DNA from 2 places in the Burkholderia sp. Bp9140 genome. Region 1 is predicted to be linked to the other one. Evidence: riboswitches for the same ligand, from Rfam matches in the RefSeq annotation. Region 1 holds a riboswitch; the other holds the start of a gene.

Region 1 (7,055 bases):
GGAGCCCGACTTGCCGATCACGAGCCAGCGCGAGCCGGGTTCGATCGTCACGTTGCCGATGTTGGCGAGTGCATTGCCGTTCGGCAGCGCGAGCTTCAGCGACGACGTCGACAGCTTCGCGGCATCGACGTAGTGCAGGTTGATGCCGCCGTGCTCGGTCGCGGGAGACAGGCTTTCCTTCAGGTGCGACGTACCCATCACGCGCTTGAATTCGCGCAGACGGTTGACGGTGGCGCGCCATTCGACGAGGGTCGAGTAACTGTTGATGAACCACGAGAACGAATCGCTGACGGTGCCGAACGCGGACGAGATCTGCATCAGCACGCCGAACGAGAACGCGCCCGCGAAATAGCGCGGCGCCGCGACGACGAGCGGGAAGATGATCGCGATCTGGCCGTAGAAGCTCAGCACGAACGTGAGGCGCTTCGTGTACTTCATCACGCGCCACCAGTTGTCGCGAATGCGCATGAACAGGCTCTGCGCGTTGCCGGTCTCGGTTTGCTCGCCGTCGTAGAACGCGATCTGCTCGGCGTTCTCCCGCACGCGAATCAGCCCGAAGCGGAAATCGGCCTCGACGCGCTGCTGCTGGTAGTTGATCGACACGAGCGGGTGCCCGACCTTCTGGATGATCAGCGAGCCGACCACCGCGTACAGCGCGGCGGCCCACACCATGTAGCCGGGAATCGTGATCGGCGTCGCGCCGAGCGAGAACGTCAGCGCGCCGGCGAGCGACCACAGGATCGTGATGAACGACACGAGCGTGACGACCGTCGACAGCAGGTCGAGCGACAGCGCGAGCGTCGTCGTCGCGAACGACTGGAGGTCGTCGGTGATCCGCTGGTCGGGGTTGTCGGCGAGGCGGTCGCGTTCGATCCGGTAGAACGCGCGATCGCCGAGCCACTGGGCGAGAAAGCGGTCGGTGAGCCACTGGCGCCAGCGGAACCCGAGCATCTGCCGCAGGTAGCGGCCGTACACCGCGAGGATGATGAAGCCGAACGCGAGCGCGGAGAACTGCATCAGCAGGTTCGGGAAGTCGTGGACGTCCTTCGACTGCAGCGCGTTGTAGAACTGCGCGTTCCACTTGTTGAGCTTGACGTTGATCCAGACCACACAGAGGTTGATCACGATGATCGTGAGCAACAGCCCCCATGCGGTTTTCCATTCGGACGACACCCAGTAGGGCTTGATGAGGCTCCATGCGGATACCGGGCGCTCGTCCTGCGGCGCGTCGGAGACGGAGCGGACGGGATCGATCGATTGGGTCATGTGCTTCCTGATGAGTAGCCGGCGCGCGGGCCGGGCGAAGCCGGGCGCGCGCCGCGATACGGCATGCCGGGACGAGGTGCCGACTGACGGCGGGCGCACGGATGGTGGCCCGCGCGTCTTAAACGGCACTTAAGGCCGGCGGTGACGCGGCAACCGGCCGCTCGCGCGGCCGGCCTGCGGGCATTGTGCCAGAGCGGCGCGACGCGACGGCGAATTTGCCGCATGGGGGACAGTTTGCGGCGCTTTCCGCTTTTATGGTCTAATGGCCGACGACGAAACAGGGGTGCTTCGAGCGTGGCCGACGGGTCATTCCGGGCGACGCGGCGAGGCTGAGAAAGACCCTTCGCACCCGATCCGGGTAATACCGGCGAGGGAAGTTTCTGATCCCGCCGGGCCGCGCTGGCTGCCATCCCACATGGTCAGCGCCCGAGTCCCGCCCGGCCGGCCTTTGCTGCCGGTTTCGTCCTTTTGGGTACGCGCATTGCGCGTTACGGAAGGAATGATGACCGCTCAATCTTCAGTCTTTTGCGCTGTTCCCGAACCGCTGTCGCGTGCGTTGGCACGGGACGGCGCGTGCGCGTCGATGTCTGTCGCACGGGCCCGCGCGGTTCGCGGGGAGGGCACGCGATGAACGTCCACGTTTCCCGGCCGGATTTCGCGGTACTCGGCGGCGGCCTCGTCGGCCGCCTGATCGCGTGGCGGCTCGCGGGCGACGGGCATCGCGTCGCGCTGTACGAGCGCGGCGGCCCCGACGGCGAGCAGTCGGCCGCGTGGATCGCTGCGGCGATGCTCGCGCCGCTCGCCGAGGCGGCGAGCGCCGAGTTGCTGATCACCGAGCTCGGCGTCGCATCGCTCGCGCGCTGGCCGCAATGGCTCGCGGAACTGCCCGAACCGGTGTTTTTCCAGCATCACGGCACGCTCGTCGTCTGGCATCACGCGGATCGCGCGGAGGCGCCGCTGTTCGAGCGGCGCGTGCGCGCGAACGCGCCGGCCGAGCTGTTCGACGGCGGCTTCGTCGCGCTGGCCGGCGCGCAGGTCGACGCGGCCGAGCCCGCGCTCGCGGGGCGCTTCGCGCGCGGCCTGATGCTGCCGCGCGAAGGGCAGCTCGACAACCGTCAGGCGCTGCGCGCGCTCGCGGCGGGCCTCGCGCAGCGCGGCGTCGAATTGCACTGGCACGCGACGATCGACGACGCGAACCGGCCCGACGCGCATTTCACGATCGATTGCCGCGGGCTCGGCGCGAAACCCGCGCTGCCCGCGCTGCGCGGGATCCGCGGTGAAGTCGCACGCGTGCGCGCGCCCGGCATCGGGCTCACGCGGCCCGTGCGGCTGCTGCATCCGCGCTATCCGCTGTACATCGCGCCGAAACAGGACGACCTGTACGTAATCGGCGCGACCGAGGTGGAGGGCGAGGACATGTCGCCCGTCAGCGTGCGTTCCGCGCTCGAACTGCTGAGCGCGGCGTTCTCCGTGCATCCGGCGTTCGGCGAGGCACGCATCCTCGAACTCAATGCGCAGTGCCGCCCGACGCTGCCCGACCACCGCCCGGCAGTGATCTGGGACGGTGCGACGACGCTCGCCGTCAACGGCCTGTACCGGCACGGCTTCATGATCGCGCCGGAAGTCGCGCACGCGGCGGTCGCGTTTGCCGAAGCCGCGCTCGGCGGCGCGTTCGGTGACGCCGACGCATTCGCCGCGTGGCGCGATGCCGCGCGCTGGCCGGCGCTCCTCCATCACCGCGACGACGCGCGCCAGCCGGCCTGACGCGCGCCGCCGACCGAATTCGATCAAGCCTCATGGATATCCAGATCAACCAACTGACCCTGACGCTGCCCGACGGCGCGACGGTGGCCGACGCGCTGGCCGCATACGGCGCGCGTCCGCCATACGCGGTCGCGCTGAACGGCAATTTCGTCGCGCGCACGCAGCATGCGGCGCGCGCGCTTGCGACGGGCGACAAGCTCGACGTGGTGCACCCCGTCGCGGGCGGCTGAGCGCCGCCGGTTCGCCCCCGCTCTTCCAGGAAAACGACATGACGTCCCTCACTTCCGCCGACGCGCTGACGCTGTACGGCGAAACCTTCGCAAGCCGCGTGCTGCTCGGCACGTCGCGCTATCCGTCGCTGCAGTCGCTGTCCGATTCGATCGCCGCGTCGCGACCCGGGATGGTGACGGTCGCGCTGCGCCGCCAGATGACCGGCGGCACCGCCGAGGCCGGCTTCTTCGACCTGCTCAAGCACCACGCGGTGCCGCTGCTGCCGAACACGGCCGGCTGCCAGACCGTCGCCGAGGCGGTGACGACCGCGCACATGGCGCGCGAGGTTTTCGACACCGACTGGATCAAGCTCGAGCTGATCGGCGACGACTACACGCTGCAGCCCGACCCGGTCGGGCTGATCGAGGCGGCCGCGCAACTGGTCAAGGACGGCTTCAAGGTGCTGCCGTACTGCACCGAGGATCTCGTGATCGGCCGGCGCCTGCTCGACGCCGGCTGCGAGGCGCTGATGCCGTGGGGCGCGCCGATCGGCACCGGCAAGGGCGTCGTGAACCCGTACGGGCTGCGCGTGCTGCGCGAGCGGCTGCCGGACGTGCCGCTGATCGTCGACGCCGGGCTCGGCGTGCCGTCGCATGCGTGCCAGGTCATGGAATGGGGCTTCGACGGCGTGCTGCTGAACACGGCCGTGTCGCAGGCCACGCACCCGGAGATCATGGCGCGCGCGTTCGCGCAGGGCGTCGAGGCCGGCCGTGCGGCCTATCTCGCCGGGCCGATGGATGCGCGCGATACCGCGCACGCGAGCACGCCGGTGGTCGGGATGCCGTTCTGGCACCAGGACGGGGGCGGTGCATGAGCGCGCGCTTCGCCGATGCCTTCTGGCCGCCGGCCGACGAGCTGGCCGAAGCGGCCGAGCGGATTCGTGCCCGCCTCGGCGACTGGCCGAGCGGCACGACGCCGTGGCGACTGTGCGTCGCGGCGCCCGACGTGCCGGCCGGCGGCGACGTGCTGATCGTGTCGGCCGGCGACCGTGCCGCGCAGGCGCGCGCGTCGGCCGCATCGCGCCCCGCGTCGCCGGACGCGGTCGCGATCGAGTTCGACGAGCACGGCGCGGCGCTGCATGCCGCGGGCGTGCGCTACGCGCTGGAAGCCGCGCATCCGCTCGCCGACGACTGGATCGCGGCGCTCGCCGCGTTCCTCGATTGCGGTTTCGCGCCGATCGACGCGCTGGTGCTCGCGCTGGCGTGGCGTGACGGCGACGAAACGCGCGGCGCGGATGCGTGGCCGGTCGACGCCGCGCGGTTCCCGCGCGTCGCCGATCTGGCCGCCGCGCCCGAGCCCGCATTTCCGCCGTGCCCCGCGCAACTCGGCCTCTATCCGGTCGTCCCGGATGCCGAATGGGTCGAGCGGGTGCTTGATTGCGGCGCGCGGACCGTGCAGCTGCGCGTGAAAGGCACGAACCCCGACGCGTTGCGCCGCGAAGTCGCGCGTGCGGTCGCGGCCGGGCGCCGCTATCCCGATGCGCGTGTGTTCATCAACGATCACTGGCAGATCGCGGTAGAAGAGGGTGCGTACGGCGTCCATCTGGGGCAGGAAGACCTCGAGACGGCCGATCTGGCCGCGATCGCGCGCGCCGGCCTGCGGCTCGGGCTGTCGAGCCACGGCTATTACGAAATGTTGCGCGCCTTGCACGAGCGCCCGAGCTACCTGGCGCTCGGTCCCGTGTATGCGACCGCGACCAAGGCGGTCGCGGCGCCGCCGCAGGGCCTCGCGCGGATCGCCCGCTATGCACGCTTCGCCGGGGCGCGGGCGCCGCTCGTCGCGATCGGCGGCGTGGGGCTCGACGCATTGCCGGACGTGCTGGCGACGGGCGTCGGCAGCGTCGCGGTCGTCAGTGCGGTCACGGGCGCCAGCGATTATCGGGCGGCAATTGTTGCATCGCAGCAATGTTTTGCCCGACAATTTGACAATCATTGACCGCAGGGCCCGGAACGGCGTCACGACATCATTCCAATGCAGGCCCTATAATTCGGCGTTCTGCGTAAAAGGACTGTCAGCTCCGTGAGCCCCACTCCTACCGAGACACTGCTGCAACTTCGCGACGTCGACTTTGGCTACGGCGACCGCCTCGTCCTGTCGAACCTGAACCTGCGTTTCGGGCGCGGCCAGGTCGTCGCTGTCATGGGCGGGTCGGGTTGCGGCAAGACGACCGTGCTGCGCCTGATCGGCGGCCTCGTGCGCGCACGCCGCGGCCAGGTGCTGTTCGACGGCGCCGACGTCGGCGCGCAGACGCGCGACGGCCTGTACGCGCTGCGCCGCAAGATGGGCATGCTGTTCCAGTTCGGCGCGCTGTTCACCGACATGTCGGTGTTCGAGAACGTCGCGTTCGCGCTGCGCGAACACACCGACCTGCCCGAAGAGCTGATCCGCGACCTCGTGCTGATGAAGCTCAACGCGGTCGGGCTGCGGGGCGCGCGCGACCTGATGCCGTCCGAGGTGTCGGGCGGGATGGCGCGCCGTATCGCGCTCGCGCGCGCGATCGCGCTCGATCCGCAACTCATCATGTACGACGAGCCGTTCGCGGGCCTCGATCCGATCTCGCTCGGCATCACCGCGAACCTGATCCGCACGCTGAACCAGGCGCTCGGCGCCACGTCGATCCTCGTCACGCACGACGTGCCGGAATCGTTCGCGATCGCCGACTACGTGTATTTTCTGGCCAACGGCGGCGTGCTCGCGCAGGGTACGCCTGACGAGCTGCGCGCGTCGACCGATCCGAGCGTGCGGCAGTTCATCGACGGCGCGCCGGACGGCCCGTTCAAATTTCATTACACGAGCCCGCCGCTGGCAGCGGATTTCGGGCTCGGCGGAGGACGCGCATGATCAGCGCGATCGGACGTTACGTCATGGGCGGCCTCGTGCGCGCGGGCTACGGCACGCGGCTGTTCGTGCGCCTCGTGCTGGAATTCTTCCCGCTGCTGCGCCGGCCGCGGCTGGTCACGAAGCAGATCCACTTCCTCGGCAACTATTCGTTCGTGATCATCGCCGTGTCGGGCCTGTTCGTCGGCTTCGTGCTCGGCCTGCAGGGCTACTACACGCTGAACCGCTATGGGTCCGAGCAGGCGCTCGGCCTGCTGGTCGCGCTGTCGCTCGTGCGCGAGCTCGGCCCGGTCGTGACCGCGCTGCTGTTCGCGGGCCGCGCGGGCACGTCGCTCACGGCCGAGATCGGCCTGATGAAGGCCGGCGAGCAGCTCACCGCGCTCGAGATGATGGCCGTCGACCCGATCAAGACGGTGATCGCGCCGCGCCTGTGGGCCGGCATCATCGCGATGCCGCTGCTCGCCGCGATCTTCAACGCGGTCGGCGTGCTCGGTGGTTATTTCGTCGGGGTCGTGCTGATCGGCGTCGATCCGGGCGCGTTCTGGTCGCAGATGCAGGGCGGGGTCCAGGTGTGGGCCGACGTCGGCAACGGCGTGATCAAGAGCATCGTGTTCGGGTTCGCCGTGACCTTCATTGCGCTGTTTCAAGGGTATGAAGCGAAGCCCACGCCCGAGGGCGTGTCGCGCGCGACGACCAAGACGGTCGTATTCGCGTCGCTCGCCGTACTCGGCCTCGATTTCCTGCTGACCGCGCTGATGTTCAGCTAAGCCTCAGCCAAGCCAAATTTTGGGATGACGATGAAAAAGACTGCTCTCGACTTCTGGGTCGGCCTGTTCGTGGTGGTGGGCTTCCTTGCGGTGCTGTTCCTGGCGCTCAAGGTCGGCAACATGAGCTCGCTGTCGTTTCAGCCGACCTAC
Region 2 (7,055 bases), on a different contig from region 1:
CGTCGAGCGTCCACACGCGCTTGCCCGTCACGCGGCCCGACAGCACGAGACGGTAAGTCGCCGCATCGACGTGCGGCACATCGTCGATGCCGTAATACGCATTGAACGGGAACGGCCGCGTGATGTCGGCTTCGGTATAGGTCGGCGCGAGCCGCTCGCCGCTGAACAGCCAGGCCTGCACGCGATCGTTCATGCGCGACACCTTCTCGAGGAACGTATTGACCGACGCATCGTCGTGCAGCGTGCAGCCGGTCAGCATCGTCAGCCCGCCGAGCGTCAGGATGCGCCGGTTGAACAGCCGCCGCGACGGCATCTCCAGCTCGCGGCGCACGTCGAGCTCGAGCGACTTGCGGTCGAGCGTCCAGCGCGAACCGTCGCGCTTGTATTCGGATTCCGACATGATGATTTCCTTCACCCGGAGTTGACCGGTCAGCGCCCGCGCAGCATCGCGAGCAGCGAGCGCGGCACCAGCAGCGCCATCGCGACGTGCACGACGAAGAACGCGACGAGCAGCGACATCGCCCAGAAATGCACGACGCGCGCGTTGTCGTAACCGCCGAACAGTTCGCGCAGCAGCGGAAACTGCACCGACTTCCAGATCGTCAGCCCGGACAGCACCAGCACGATCAGATCGACGATCGCGACCAGGTACGCGGCACGCTGCACCGCGTTGTAGACGCTCAAATCGTCGTGCGCGAGCCGGCCGCGCAACGCGGCGCGCACGTCGCGCCACACGGACGCCGGCGTGACGGGCAGCATCTTGCGCGCGAGGCGTCCGGTCGCGATCGACATCGTCAGGTAGAACAGCCCGTTGCCGACGAGCAGCCACATCGCCGCGAAATGCCATTGCAGCGCGCCGCCGAGCCAGCCGCCGAGCGTGATGCCGTGCGGAAACACGAATGGCGGATAGATCGGCGACGCGTCGTAGATGCGCCAGCCGGACAACACCATCAGGATCGCCGCGAGCGCGTTGAGCCAGTGGCTCACGCGTACCCACAGCGGATGGATCGGGCGTGCGGGCGGCGTGGCGGCCGCACGGCCGGTGGCGGGAACGGTTTGCATGATGAAGACTCCCGGAACGAGTCGGCGAGACGAGACAGAACGAGACGCGGGCGGGCGGCCGTCGTGCAGCACACGCGCCGGCCGCGCGCGCTGCCCGGCCTCCGTCAGTTCGACGGCGCCATCTTGTCGCCCGACGACTTGCCCATCGCGTCGTGGCCCATCGCGTCCTTCTTCATCGCATGTTTCTTCATGGCGCCCTTCTTCATCGCGCCATCCTTCGCCATCGCGTCATGGCCCATCGCATCCTTCGCCATCGCGTCGTGACCCATCGCGTCCTTCGACATCGACGAGCTGTCCTTCGACATCGCATCGTTCTGCGCATACGCGCCCGAGGCGACCGTGGCGCAAGCGGCAACGCAGGCGGCGATCAGAATTTTTTTCATGACATCTCTCCAAAACATGGGTTCAAGGAGCCGAATAGACGGACGACGTCGCGGGAAATGACAGCCGCTGCGGAAATTTTTTTTAGGTCGCGTGAAAGCGCGCCATGTTGCACCGCTTCGCCGCTGCCGGTCGATCCTTCGGACCATGCCGCGGCAACGCACACTGCCATTTCGACGGGCCATCGCGCCGCCCGCCATGCTGCGGCCGCACCGGGACAGCCGATCCTCTCCCGGTTGAAACCGCCGCCAAGCCAGTGTATCGTGTGCGCTGCTAACGCGGGGGTCCTGCAATGCGTTCGGTCAAACAACCGGCATTGCGGGTGAGAAATACCCTTTGAACCTGATCTGGATAATGCCAGCGCAGGGAAGCGTACGGATTTCGCCGCCATCCCTCTGACGAAATCCGCCGCCTCACCAAGCCTCGTCTCCTGCTTAGCTCGAGCCCCACATTCGTCAAGGGCTCCGGGCAAGCGCCGACGCGCCTGTCCGGCGCTCATACAGGAGATTGCATGAACGCCAATCCGAAGTTTCTGTCCGCCGACGCCCATGTCGACGCCGCTGCCGTCGCGCCGCTGCCCAATTCGCGAAAGGTTTATGTAACCGGCTCGCAGCTCGACATCCGCGTGCCCATGCGCGAAATCACGCAGGCCGACACGCCGACCGGCTTCGGCGGCGAAAAGAATCCGCCGATCTACGTGTACGACACGTCGGGCCCCTACACCGATCCGGACGCGAAGATCGACATCCGCGCGGGCCTGCCCGCGCTGCGCCAGCGCTGGATCGAAGCGCGCGGCGACACCGAAGTGCTCGACGGCCTGTCGAGCCAGTACGGCCTCGAGCGCGCGGCCGACCCGGCCACCGCCGACCTGCGCTTCCCGGGCCTGCACCGCAACCCGCGCCGCGCACAGGCCGGCAAGAACGTCACGCAGATGCACTATGCGCGTCGGGGCATCATCACGCCGGAAATGGAATACATCGCGATCCGCGAGAACCAGCGCCGCGCCGAGTACATCGAGAGCCTGAAGTCGAGCGGCCCGAACGGCGCGAAGCTCGCCGCGATGATGGGCCGCCAGCATCCGGGCCAGGCGTTCGGCGCCGCGGCCTTCGGCGCGAACGCGCTCGCCGAGATCACGCCGGAATTCGTGCGCGACGAGATCGCGCGCGGCCGCGCGATCATCCCCGCGAACATCAACCACCCGGAATCCGAGCCGATGATCATCGGCCGCAACTTCCTCGTGAAGATCAACGCGAACATCGGCAACTCGGCCGTCACGTCGTCGATCGGCGAGGAAGTCGACAAGATGACGTGGGCGATCCGCTGGGGCGGCGACACGGTGATGGACCTGTCGACCGGCAAGCACATCCACGAAACGCGCGAGTGGATCATCCGCAACAGCCCGGTGCCGATCGGCACGGTGCCGATCTACCAGGCGCTCGAAAAGGTCAACGGCAAGGCCGAGGATCTCACCTGGGAAATCTTCCGCGACACGCTGATCGAACAGGCCGAGCAAGGCGTCGACTATTTCACGATCCACGCGGGCGTGCGCCTGCAGTACGTGCCGCTCACCGCGAACCGGATGACGGGCATCGTGTCGCGCGGCGGCTCGATCATGGCGAAGTGGTGCCTCGCGCATCACAAGGAAAGCTTCCTGTACGAACACTTCGAAGAGATCTGCGAGATCATGAAGGCGTACGACGTGAGCTTCTCGCTCGGCGACGGCCTGCGCCCCGGCTCGATCTACGACGCGAACGACGAAGCGCAGCTCGGCGAACTGAAGACGCTCGGCGAGCTCACGCAGATCGCGTGGAAGCACGACGTGCAGGTGATGATCGAAGGCCCCGGCCACGTGCCGATGCAGCTGATCAAGGAGAACATGGATCTCCAGCTCGACTGGTGCAAGGAAGCGCCGTTCTACACGCTCGGGCCGCTGACCACCGACATCGCACCGGGCTACGACCACATCACGTCGGGCATCGGCGCCGCGATGATCGGCTGGTTCGGCACCGCGATGCTGTGCTACGTGACGCCGAAGGAACACCTCGGGCTGCCGAACAAGGACGACGTGAAGGAAGGGATCATCACGTACAAGCTCGCCGCGCACGCGGCCGACCTCGCCAAGGGTCACCCCGGCGCGCAGGTGCGCGACAACGCGCTGTCGAAGGCGCGTTTCGAGTTCCGCTGGGAAGACCAGTTCAACATCGGCCTCGATCCGGACAAGGCGCGCGAATTCCACGACGAGACGCTGCCGAAGGATTCGGCGAAGGTCGCGCACTTCTGCTCGATGTGCGGCCCGCACTTCTGCTCGATGAAGATCACGCAGGACGTCCGCGAGTTCGCGGCGCAGCAGGGCGTATCGGAAAGCGAGGCGCTGAAGAAGGGGATGGAAGTCAAGGCGGTCGAGTTCGTGAAGACCGGCGCCGAAATCTATCACCGTCAGTAAGCGAACGCGGCGGTCTGCACGGACCGCCTCGTGACGCACTGCACGAAGCCCGCTTTCGAGCGGGCTTTTTTGCATCCGCGTGCATGCCGCGTGCCCGCCGGCGCAAGGGAAACAATTGATTACGAAACCGTCCGAGCCTTAACAAGTCCTTACAGCAGCGCGTCGGGACGGCGGGTAGATTGGGGTCATGCGCGGCCGTCAGCCGGTCGTGCGCCCTCCCGTTCACCACCACAAGGACAACGATCATGAGTTACTCGATTCGGCGTTTTGGGGTATGCGCTCTGCTCGTCGCGACGGTGGCCAGCCTGTCGGCCTGCGATTCGATGACACGGCGCCAGCGCGACACGGCAATCGGTGCGGGTGTCGGCGGCGTAGCCGGCGCGGCGATCGGCGGCAACGCGCTGTCGACGCTGGGTGGCGCGGCAGCCGGCGGCATCATCGGCAACCAGATCGGCAAGTAAGCCGGCCGGGCGCCCGCGCGACGGGCGGCACGCTTCAGTTTCGGCCTGACGGCGTTTCCGCGGTGCGGAAGCGCCGTTTTCGCGTCTTTTCGCGTCTGGCGGCAGCAGTCGTCCGGGCGCGCAGGGCGATGCACGGAAATGATCCGTTACCGTTTTGCACACCGTGTCATCGCCGTGCGTCCTAAGCTTAAGCATCTGCCGATTGCCGGCGCCGCCGGAGAAACATCATGAACAGGACCCTCGTCGCCGCGGTGCTCGCGTGTGCGACACTCGCCGGCTGTTATTACCCTTACGGCTACTATCCGTCCGGCTATTACACGGCGGCGCCGGTACAGCCCGCGCCCGTGTATGTCGACCCCGGCCCCGTGTACTACTATCCGGCCCCTGCCTATGCCCCTGCATGGGGCGGCTACTGGGGCCCCGCGCTGTCGCTGAACTTCGGTTTCGGCGGACGCGGCGGGCACGGCGGCTGGCGCCATCATTGAGCGGCCGCGCCGGCCGCCCGGGCGGTTCGCGTCGGCGGAAAAACGGATTTCCCGTTTCTTGTCGTTTCATCCGATCATGAAACGAAGGCGCGGTAACGCGGTGTAAGATTCACCGCGTCCCGTCCCCCTCGCCTGCCACGCCCGATGTCGCCCAAGAACGCCTTTCTGCTGACCGTCCTCGCCGCCCTGTGGGGTGCGTCGTTCCTGTTCATCCGGATCGGCGTCGCCGAATTCGGCGTCGCGCCGCTGATGGCGCTGCGGGTGGGCATCGGCGCGCTGTTCCTGACGGGCCTCGCGCTGACGCGTTTCAAGCCCGCCGACCTCGGCGCGCGGCTGCGCCGGCACGCGTGGCCATTGTTCGTCGTCGGCGTACTGAACTCGGGCGCGCCGTTCTGCCTGTTCGCCTATGCCGAACTGACGCTATCGGCCGGCGTGACCTCGGTGATCAACGCGACGACACCGCTGTGGGGCGCGCTCGTCGCCTACCTGTGGCTGAAGGACAAGCTGTCGCTGCCGCGCGCGATCGGCCTCGTGATCGGCTTTGCCGGCGTGCTCACGCTCGTCTGGGATCAGATCGCGAACGCGCACGGCAGCACCGGCGCCGGCGCGACCGCGCTGGCCGCCGCCGCCGCGCTCGGCGCGACGCTGCTGTACGGCATCGCGGCCAACTATACGAAGCGCAAGCTCAGCGGCGTCGATCCGCTCGTCAACGCGACCGGCAGCATGATCGGCTCGACCGTGCTGCTGCTGCCGTTCGCGATCGCGACGTGGCCCGCAGCAGCCGTCAGCACGCATGCGTGGGGTGCCGTGCTCGCGCTCGGCATCGCCTGTACGGGCATCGCGTATTTCATCTTCTTTTACCTGATCGCGCATGTCGGCCCGGCCCGCGCGATTACCGTGACGTTCGTGATACCGGTGTTCGGCCTGCTGTGGGGCGCGCTGTTCCTCGGCGAACACGTATCGGTCGTGATGATCGAAGGCTGCGCGATCGTGCTCGTCGGCACCGCGCTTGCGACCGGCGTGATCAAGCGGATTCCCGGGCTCCGCCCGCGCGGCGGCGAAGCAACCTGAGCGGCATGCGGGGCCGGCGCCCCGCCGGTTGCCCGGTTGCCCGGTTTTCCGCGACGCGCCGGCTACCGGTCCTCAAGCGCCGACCGCCGACCGGTGCGCGCCGGAGCATCTCGTTTATCACCCGATGCAGATGACCGCGCACGGTTGCGCAGCCGGCCGGCTTCCCCGGTTCTCCGAATCCCCGCATTCTTCGCACGCAATGCACGCGGCACACGTGGCGCCGTCGCTGCGTGCACGATTGGCGGCCGTTGCGCGTTGAACCGGGCGGACAGCCCCGTCCAAGCGTCGGTGTAGCGTTTGCGTCTGGAGTTTCCCTGATACGCGCGCCGCGCCATTCCCGTTACACTCGGAACACTCATCCGCAGAAGGCGGTTACGATGCTCCACGTTCTTTCACGTCCACCTGCGCGTGCGACGGCTTCGGCGTGGCGTCACGACACCGCTCCCCCGATCGCCCCAGGGCATCGTTGACATGAAGCCCTCCCGCGACCTCTCGCTCGACTCCCTGCTCGAACGCCTCACGCCGACGCCCAGCGGCTGGATCGCCACGTTTCGCGACACGACGCTGCGCAGCGTGTTTCAGCCCGTGCTGTCGATCACGCACAAGCGCGTGGTCGGCTATGAAGCGCTGCTGCGCGTCGTGGACGAGAACGGCACGCTGGTTTCGCCGGTCGCGCTGTTCGACAGGACGCGCGCGGCTGCCGATGCACTGCTGCTCGACCGGCTCGCCCGCTGCCTGCACACGGCCAACTTCGTCGCGCAAGGTATCGGCGACGGCTGGCTGTTCCTGAACGTGACGCCGCGCGTGCTCGATTCGGGCCTCGTGCAGCGCGAATTCGTCGAGGCACTGTGCCGGCATTTCGCACTGCCGCCGAACCGCATCGTGCTGGAAGTCATCGAGCAGCCGGCGCGCGACGAAGCCGCGCTCGCCCGCACGATCGACATGATCCAGCATCGCGACTTCCTCATCGCGATCGACGATTTCGGCACCGGATTCTCGAATTTCGACCGCGTATGGCGCGCACGGCCCGATATCGTCAAGCTCGACCGCTCGCTCGTCGAGCGCGCGACCTGGTCCGCCGAGGATCGCCGCATCATGCATCACCTGGTATCGATGCTCCACCAGGCCGGCGCGATGGTGCTCGCCGAGGGC

The links. A riboswitch is a leader RNA that binds a small molecule or an ion and turns the genes downstream of it on or off. The one in region 1 is predicted to bind thiamine pyrophosphate.
Region 2: it holds a riboswitch for thiamine pyrophosphate, as region 1 does, so the genes downstream of both, thiC (phosphomethylpyrimidine synthase ThiC) here and DIE21_RS30490 (FAD-dependent oxidoreductase) in region 1, are expected to answer to the same signal.

The regions. Positions count from the first base shown of each region.
Region 1 covers NZ_QTPQ01000045.1:29,888-36,942, forward strand. The annotation lists gene DIE21_RS30485 (ABC transporter ATP-binding protein/permease) at 1-1,266, opposite strand, end outside; TPP riboswitch at 1,536-1,659, shown strand; gene DIE21_RS30490 (FAD-dependent oxidoreductase) at 1,894-3,030, shown strand; gene thiS (sulfur carrier protein ThiS) at 3,063-3,260, shown strand; gene DIE21_RS30500 (thiazole synthase) at 3,299-4,114, shown strand; gene thiE (thiamine phosphate synthase) at 4,111-5,235, shown strand; gene DIE21_RS30510 (ABC transporter ATP-binding protein) at 5,320-6,141, shown strand; gene mlaE (lipid asymmetry maintenance ABC transporter permease subunit MlaE) at 6,138-6,905, shown strand; gene mlaD (outer membrane lipid asymmetry maintenance protein MlaD) at 6,930-7,055, shown strand, end outside.
Region 2 covers NZ_QTPQ01000025.1:41,417-48,471, reverse strand. The annotation lists gene DIE21_RS21040 (molybdopterin-dependent oxidoreductase) at 1-400, opposite strand, end outside; gene DIE21_RS21035 (cytochrome b/b6 domain-containing protein) at 430-1,062, opposite strand; gene DIE21_RS21030 (pentapeptide MXKDX repeat protein) at 1,167-1,445, opposite strand; TPP riboswitch at 1,714-1,830, shown strand; gene thiC (phosphomethylpyrimidine synthase ThiC) at 1,955-3,886, shown strand; gene DIE21_RS21020 (glycine zipper 2TM domain-containing protein) at 4,132-4,347, shown strand; gene DIE21_RS21015 (hypothetical protein) at 4,575-4,832, shown strand; gene DIE21_RS21010 (DMT family transporter) at 4,977-5,903, shown strand; gene DIE21_RS21000 (EAL domain-containing protein) at 6,375-7,055, shown strand, end outside.